3 regions of the Peribacillus sp. FSL K6-1552 genome follow, and region 1 is predicted to be linked to each of the others. Evidence: predicted binding sites of a transcription regulator. Region 1 holds the regulator's gene; each other region holds the start of a gene.
The links. The regulator CtsR, encoded in region 1, represses protease genes until heat stress. The targets are predictions, from matches to a motif close to ATGGTCAATAAAGGTCAAACA.
Positions count from the first base shown of each region.

Region 2: the regulator CtsR is predicted to act here: its motif matches at 877-897, upstream of clpB (ATP-dependent chaperone ClpB).
Region 3: the regulator CtsR is predicted to act here: its motif matches at 773-793, upstream of clpP (ATP-dependent Clp endopeptidase proteolytic subunit ClpP).

Region 1 covers NZ_JBBOST010000001.1:101,655-103,928, reverse strand. The annotation lists gene NST21_RS00555 (protein arginine kinase) at 1-508, opposite strand, end outside; gene NST21_RS00550 (UvrB/UvrC motif-containing protein) at 505-1,056, opposite strand; gene NST21_RS00545 (CtsR family transcriptional regulator) at 1,077-1,538, opposite strand; rRNA gene rrf (5S ribosomal RNA) at 1,888-2,003, opposite strand; rRNA gene NST21_RS00535 (23S ribosomal RNA) at 2,065-2,274, opposite strand, start outside.
Region 2 covers NZ_JBBOST010000001.1:1,389,380-1,391,653, forward strand. The annotation lists gene NST21_RS06715 (FAD-dependent monooxygenase) at 1-698, shown strand, start outside; gene clpB (ATP-dependent chaperone ClpB) at 942-2,274, shown strand, end outside.
Region 3 covers NZ_JBBOST010000001.1:5,452,343-5,454,616, forward strand. The annotation lists gene rpoN (RNA polymerase factor sigma-54) at 1-155, opposite strand, end outside; tRNA gene NST21_RS26235 (tRNA-Arg) at 485-556, opposite strand; gene clpP (ATP-dependent Clp endopeptidase proteolytic subunit ClpP) at 856-1,461, shown strand; gene NST21_RS26245 (HPr family phosphocarrier protein) at 1,559-1,816, opposite strand; gene whiA (DNA-binding protein WhiA) at 1,837-2,274, opposite strand, start outside.

The DNA of each region.
Region 1 (2,274 bases):
TTGGACAACTAGTTAAGTATCCTCTTTCTTCATCATATGCATAGTCTATGGATTCTTCAATCCAATCGTCAAGAACATTTGCGAGCTTTAACGTTTCTTTTAGCTGCAGCCCAGACATTAAACACTGAATACGGAGATGATCCTCTTCATTGATCATGATACTTATTTCTTCATTTTCTGAGAGAAGACAAGCACCTTTTGCTGATTCATCAACTAAATGAGGACTGATTAAATGCTTTTCAACGAGAACACGCTTTTCTAGTGGTTTGATTTGGTCAATCTCTAGAAGTTCAAGTTTACCAATCTCCGGGGTAACTTCCTCTTCAATTCTTTTTTTTACTAATTCAATGATTTCTTTAGCTTCTTCGTTAGAAAAGGAGGTAGGAAAGGTGAAATCTTTGAAATTCCTGGCCAACCGAATTCTAGAACTTAATACAATATCAATTTCAGGCCCTTCGGCACTCATCCAGGAACTCAAGGCGTTTTCTACAAACTTTTCTAAACTCATAATTCGTCGCCTCCCTCTTGTGCTTCATACCTTTTTTCAAGGGAACGAACCTTATCTCTTACTTCTGCTGCTTTCTCAAATTCCTCTTGATTGATGTGAACCTTTAAAACCTCTTTCAAATCTGAAATTTGTTTTCGAAGATAAATGGTGCCACCAATCCTTTTTGGAATTTTACCTATATGTGCAATATTGCCGCTATGAACCCTCTTTAAAATCGGATTTAATTGATCGTTGAAAGTTTTATAACATTCAGCACATCCAAATTTACCAAGGTGGACAAACTCTTTATAGGATCGGTGACAATGAGGGCAGCGCTTCTCTTCTGTCTTAGGAAATGCATTTGCCTTCGTCTGTTGAATATTCGACTCCATATTCAACAATCCTGCTAATAAATTATTTATTGAAAAACCATGTCCTCCTGCAACCATAGTCATTTCACCTTTTTCCTGAGCACATTTCTCACAAATCATAACCTCGGTTTTTTTTCCATTAATGATCTTGGTGAAGTGCAGGGTAGCAGGCCTTTGATGACATTCTTGGCAAATCATGTTCATCACCTCTGCCAGTTTTATTTATATTTTAAAGTTGTAAGCATCGCAGTTAAAATCCTTGCCCTAAGCTCATCTCGGTCGGGTAAATCTATATAAATCACCGATCTATCAATGACGCTCATCATGATCTTGGCTTCTCTTTCATTTATAACTTCTTCACTCATAAGCCGAGAAATAACACCTTCAGCCATCGATTGAGTTACCCTAGAACCAATAAGGGATAATAATTGGTTAATAAGATGCACGTAATCCTGCGATTTCACTTTCATGATCCGTATATAACCGCCGCCTCCACGCTTACTCTCTACAACATAACCTCTTTCGATTGTAAACCTGGTATTAATTACGTAATTGATTTGAGAAGGAACACACTGAAATTTATCTGCTATTTCACTTCTTTTAATTTCTAAGATATCTTTCTGACTTATTTCTAGTACTTGTTTCAAATAAGTTTCGATAATATCAGATATGTTTCTCACTCAGCCTCCTCCAATCTGACTTTGACTATATTTGACTATTATTATACAAGGAAAAATGCATTTTGCAACTTAAATGCACTCATTTAAATGTATTATCCATTTTCTCCAAATTATATGTACTTACATACCCTAATGCACACTAAAATTTAAATATCTTACTTAAATACCCTAAACAGTTAAACACAAAACCTATTTTATAATAGAATATTCTATTACGTGTATTAATTCTCCTGCCGAATCCAAACACCTGGTCAAATACAAAGAAGACCAACATCTTTGCTGATCTTTAAATCGCTATCTATTTGTAAAAGAAAAAAGACCAGCCAAGTATGGCTGATCTTTTTGAATGGCTTGGCGGCGTCCTACTCTCACAGGGGGAAACCCCCAACTACCATCGGCGCTGAAGAGCTTAACTGCCGTGTTCGGAATGGGAACGGGTGTGACCTCTTCGCTATCGTCACCAAACAATAAAGGAACGTTGTTCCTTCAAAACTAGATAATAAGAAGGTATTTCATTTTTTAAAGCGTGGTTAAGTCCTCGATCTATTAGTATCAGTCAGCTCCACATGTCGCCACGCTTCCACCTCTGACCTATCAACCTGATCATCTTTCAGGGATCTTACTAGCTTGCGCTATGGGAAATCTCATCTCGAGGGGGGCTTCATGCTTAGATGCTTTCAGCACTTATCCCGTCCGCACGTAGCTACCCAGCTATGCCTTTGGCAAGACAACTGGT
Region 2 (2,274 bases), 1.3 Mb from region 1:
ATGCCCGTAAATTATTTGTGGAGGATCAACCAGTATGTTCTCAATATGTTGCATACAGAGGTGCGCTTCCAATGGAAGAGGTAACGAGTCACGGAGATTTAGATGATGTATATATGTGGATTGGACCGAATCTGCATCTTGTTCAATATCCGGTTAGAAGAGGCGAGCTTTACAATCAGGTAGTTGTTTTCAAAAGTTCTCAATACACCGAAGAAAATGAAAAAACAGATCAATGGGGTACCCCGGAAGAAATGGACCGTGTCTTTGCAGGAACTTGTGAGCTTGTTCAAAATGCGATTTCATTCATTCAACGTCAACGTCGCTGGCCGATGTACGACCGTTTGCCAATTAATAACTGGACAAAAGGCAGGATCACACTTACGGGAGATGCCGCACATCCAATGCTTCAATACTTGGCACAAGGAGCTTGCCAAGCTTTAGAAGATGCGGCTTATTTGACTGATATGCTTCATAAGAATGGGGATAATGTGGAGCAGGCATTTTTGGAATATCAAGAAGAACGCATTCCACGTACAGCGAATGTTCAAACAAGTGCAAGAATGTGGGGAGAAATTATCCACAATACTACCGATGCGGGGATACTGCTTCGTGATACGATTCTATTAAATCGCACGGATAAGGATTTTAAATTTGTTGATGATTTCCACGGTTACAACAAAGCGTTTGTAAAAGCATAATAACCTGCATTTGCTTCATTCATCCCAAAGTTTTGGTTAGCATATTTTTTAAATCAATATTAGATTTTTGCCTTTCTTCCTTATGAAGAGAGGCTTTTACTGTTTATCCCTTAATAACCTTTGTATTTTTTATAACATTTCTTTACAAGGGAAAAATAAAAAGTATAATGAAACCATAAAGGTCAAGAATGGTCAAACGTTGTAAGAGTTCGTTCATGGAATTGATGAATGGGAGGTTTTAAGATGGATATTAATAAAATGACAGAGAGAACCCAACAGGCGTTTATTGGCGGGCAGGAACTAGCTAAGGATAGGGGAAATCCGGAACTGACGGAGCTTCATTTATTAAAAACCTTAATGGAACAGGACGAAAGTTTATTAATTAGAATTTTATCTGATTCGGATAAAACGGTCAGTCGTTTTGAAATAGAGCTAAATAAGGAACTTAATAAATTGCCGGAAGTGAGCGGCAGTGTTGCTCAGGTATATATGTCAGCTTCCCTACAACAGTTATTGACGGTTGCAGAAAAAGAAATGCAAGTGTGGGAGGACGAATATTTATCCGTCGAACACATCCTGCTGGCGTTGTTAAAGGAAAAAAAACCGAATATAAACAGGCTGTTTTCAACTTATGGAATAGATTACGATAAAGCAAAACAAGTTATACACGATATAAGGGGGAATCAACGAGTGACTAGTCAAAATCCAGAAAGCACATATGAAGTCCTAAGAAAATACGGCAGAGATCTCGTTGCTGAAGTTAAATCGGGGAAGGTTGATCCTGTCATCGGGCGTGATACGGAAATTCGCAATGTCATCCGGATTCTATCACGAAAGACGAAAAATAATCCAGTATTGATTGGGGAACCTGGGGTAGGTAAAACAGCGATTGTCGAAGGATTGGCGCAAAGGATTGTCAGGAAGGATGTCCCAGAAGGACTAAAAGACAAAACAGTTTTTTCACTTGATATGAGTGCTCTAGTTGCCGGGGCCAAATTCCGTGGTGAATTTGAGGAACGTTTAAAAGCTGTACTGAATGAAATTAAAAAGAGTGAGGGTAAAATTCTTTTATTCATTGACGAATTGCATACAATTGTAGGAGCAGGCAGAACGGATGGCGCACTTGATGCAGGGAATATGTTAAAGCCGATGCTTGCGCGTGGTGAGCTGCACTGTATCGGTGCAACAACCCTGGATGAATATCGCCAGTATATTGAAAAGGATCCCGCTCTAGAACGCCGTTTCCAGCAAGTTCTCGTTCCCGAGCCAGATGTGGAAGATACTATTTCAATATTGCGCGGATTAAAGGAACGGTTTGAAATTCACCATGGCGTCAGGATACATGATCGGGCGATTGTTGCTGCCTCTGTCCTTTCCAACCGTTATATAACGGAGCGATTTTTACCAGATAAAGCGATTGACCTAGTGGATGAAGCTTGTGCGATGATCAGAATGGAAATTGATTCAATGCCTTCAGAGCTAGATGAAATCACAAGAAAGGTTATGCAGCTTGAAATTGAAGAAGCGGCCTTGAAGAATGAAGAGGATCCTCAAAGTAAAGCAAGGCTAGGAGTAC
Region 3 (2,274 bases), 5.4 Mb from region 1:
GACAGTAATGGATTTTCCACCATTTTATTTTCTAAAAAAGCGGAAAGCTCTTGTGCGGAGTACTGCAACAATGTAATAGCTTGCATCAGCTCCTGGGTCATTGCCAATTTTAATGTTTGCTGTTGAAAAAGTCCTGCTTTCATATTCATACTCATCGATTCATCCCTCCCCCATTCCATTTTACATTATCAGGAGAAAATTCTACACAAAAACCCATGAAAACGCTTACGTTTTTTTCTGAATAGTGTATTTGTTTTAAATACTATATGTCAGGAATGCGATTTTCACAACTACTTTTATTGAGAAATCAACATTTCTCAAGGGTTATGACTAATATTATCCAAAAGAGGGTGACATTACATAATTCGATGGAAATTTACGGAAATCGATTAAATTCATCAAAAATCGCTTGGATCCATCGGATGCCTTCACTTAAAAATGACAAATAAAAAATCCCCCACTTAATTAAGCGGGAGATTGGTAATGCCCTCGGCAGGAATCGAACCTGCATTTCAAGCTTCGGAGGCTTGCGTTCTATCCGTTGCACTACGAGGGCGAAATAGAAGATCATTTACTATATTTTTTCGACAGACTTCATTATATGATAGAATGCCTTCCTTTGCAAGGGTTATCAGGTTTAAAACTTCGGCTTTTGGGTATTATGGGTAATGTGGAAATTCATCCCTGTGCGGCATAATTATTAATAAATTTAATTAGGAAGGAGACTTAGCTAGAAAATTGTCGAACAAATTATCAATTATAGGGTTTGTTTTGTTTGACCTAAATTGACCAAAAAGTGTATCATACATACATAAAGAATTTAAATGATTCTCTTAATCGAAGGAGGAAATGAACATGAATTTAATTCCTACAGTTATCGAACAAACAAGTCGTGGGGAGCGTGCCTACGATATTTATTCCCGTTTATTAAAAGACCGGATCATTATGCTTGGAAGCGCAATTGATGACAATGTTTCCAATTCTATTGTTGCTCAATTACTATTTTTAGAAGCAGAAAATCCTGAAAAAGATATTACTTTATATATCAACAGCCCAGGTGGAAGCATCACATCTGGTATGGCTATCTACGATACAATGCAATATATTAAACCAAATGTATCAACTGTATGTATTGGTATGGCTGCTTCTATGGGCGCATTCCTATTGGCTGCTGGTGAAAAAGGCAAACGTTATGCCCTGCCAAACAGTGAAGTCATGATTCACCAACCACTTGGAGGAGCTCAAGGTCAAGCAACGGAAATTGAAATTGCAGCCCGCCGTATCCTTCACTTGAAAGACAAATTAAACCAAATCCTAGCAGAACGTACTGGACAACCTATAGAAGTCCTTCAAAGAGATACAGAACGCGATAACTTCATGACCTCTGAAAGAGCTCTTGAATATGGCTTGATTGACAAAGTCATCACTCGTAGCAATCTTGAAGATAAAAAAGACAAATAATAAAACTAAAGGACTCGAAAGTAGCATAAAGCGACTTTTGAGTCCTTTTTCTTTTATGTGAAAACTTTAAGAGGATGCTTGTTGGCATCCTCTTATTTTATCCTTCTTGCTGTACGAATTCTTCTAATGCCTCTATTGCTTCTTTTTCATCACGGCCTTCAACAATAAGCTTGACGGACACGCCAGAGCTAATGGCAAGACTCATTAATCCCATAATACTTTTTGCATTCACTTTTTTTCCTTCTTTTTCAAGGAAAACATCTGAATGAAAGCGGTTAGCTTCTTGAACAAAAAGAGCCGCCGGTCGTGCTTGTAAACCTGTTTTTAGTCGTACTTCTACCTGTTTTTCCACCATCTTGATCTCCCCTGTTAGCTTTATTTTTTCGCAGCAATAGCTTCTCCTCCACGGAGTCTATCAGCTATTTCATCAATTTTTCGCAACCGATGATTAATCCCCGACTTACTGATGTTTCCTCCTGATACCATTTCTCCAAGTTCCTTTAAGGTTATATCCTGAAATGCTATCCTTAGCTCCGCAATTTCCCGAAGCTTATCTGGTAAAATATTTAATCCTACCGTATCCTCAATGTAATGGATATTTTCAACCTGACGCAATGAGGCCCCAATCGTTTTGTTCAAATTAGCTGTTTCACAATTCACAAGGCGATTTACGGAATTACGCATATCACGGACAATTCTTACATCCTCAAACCTTAATAAAGCTGAATGAGCTCCCACAATACTTAAAAACTCAGCAATTTTTTCGGCTTCTTTTAAATAAATGATATACCCTTTTTTACGTTCTAGCGTCTT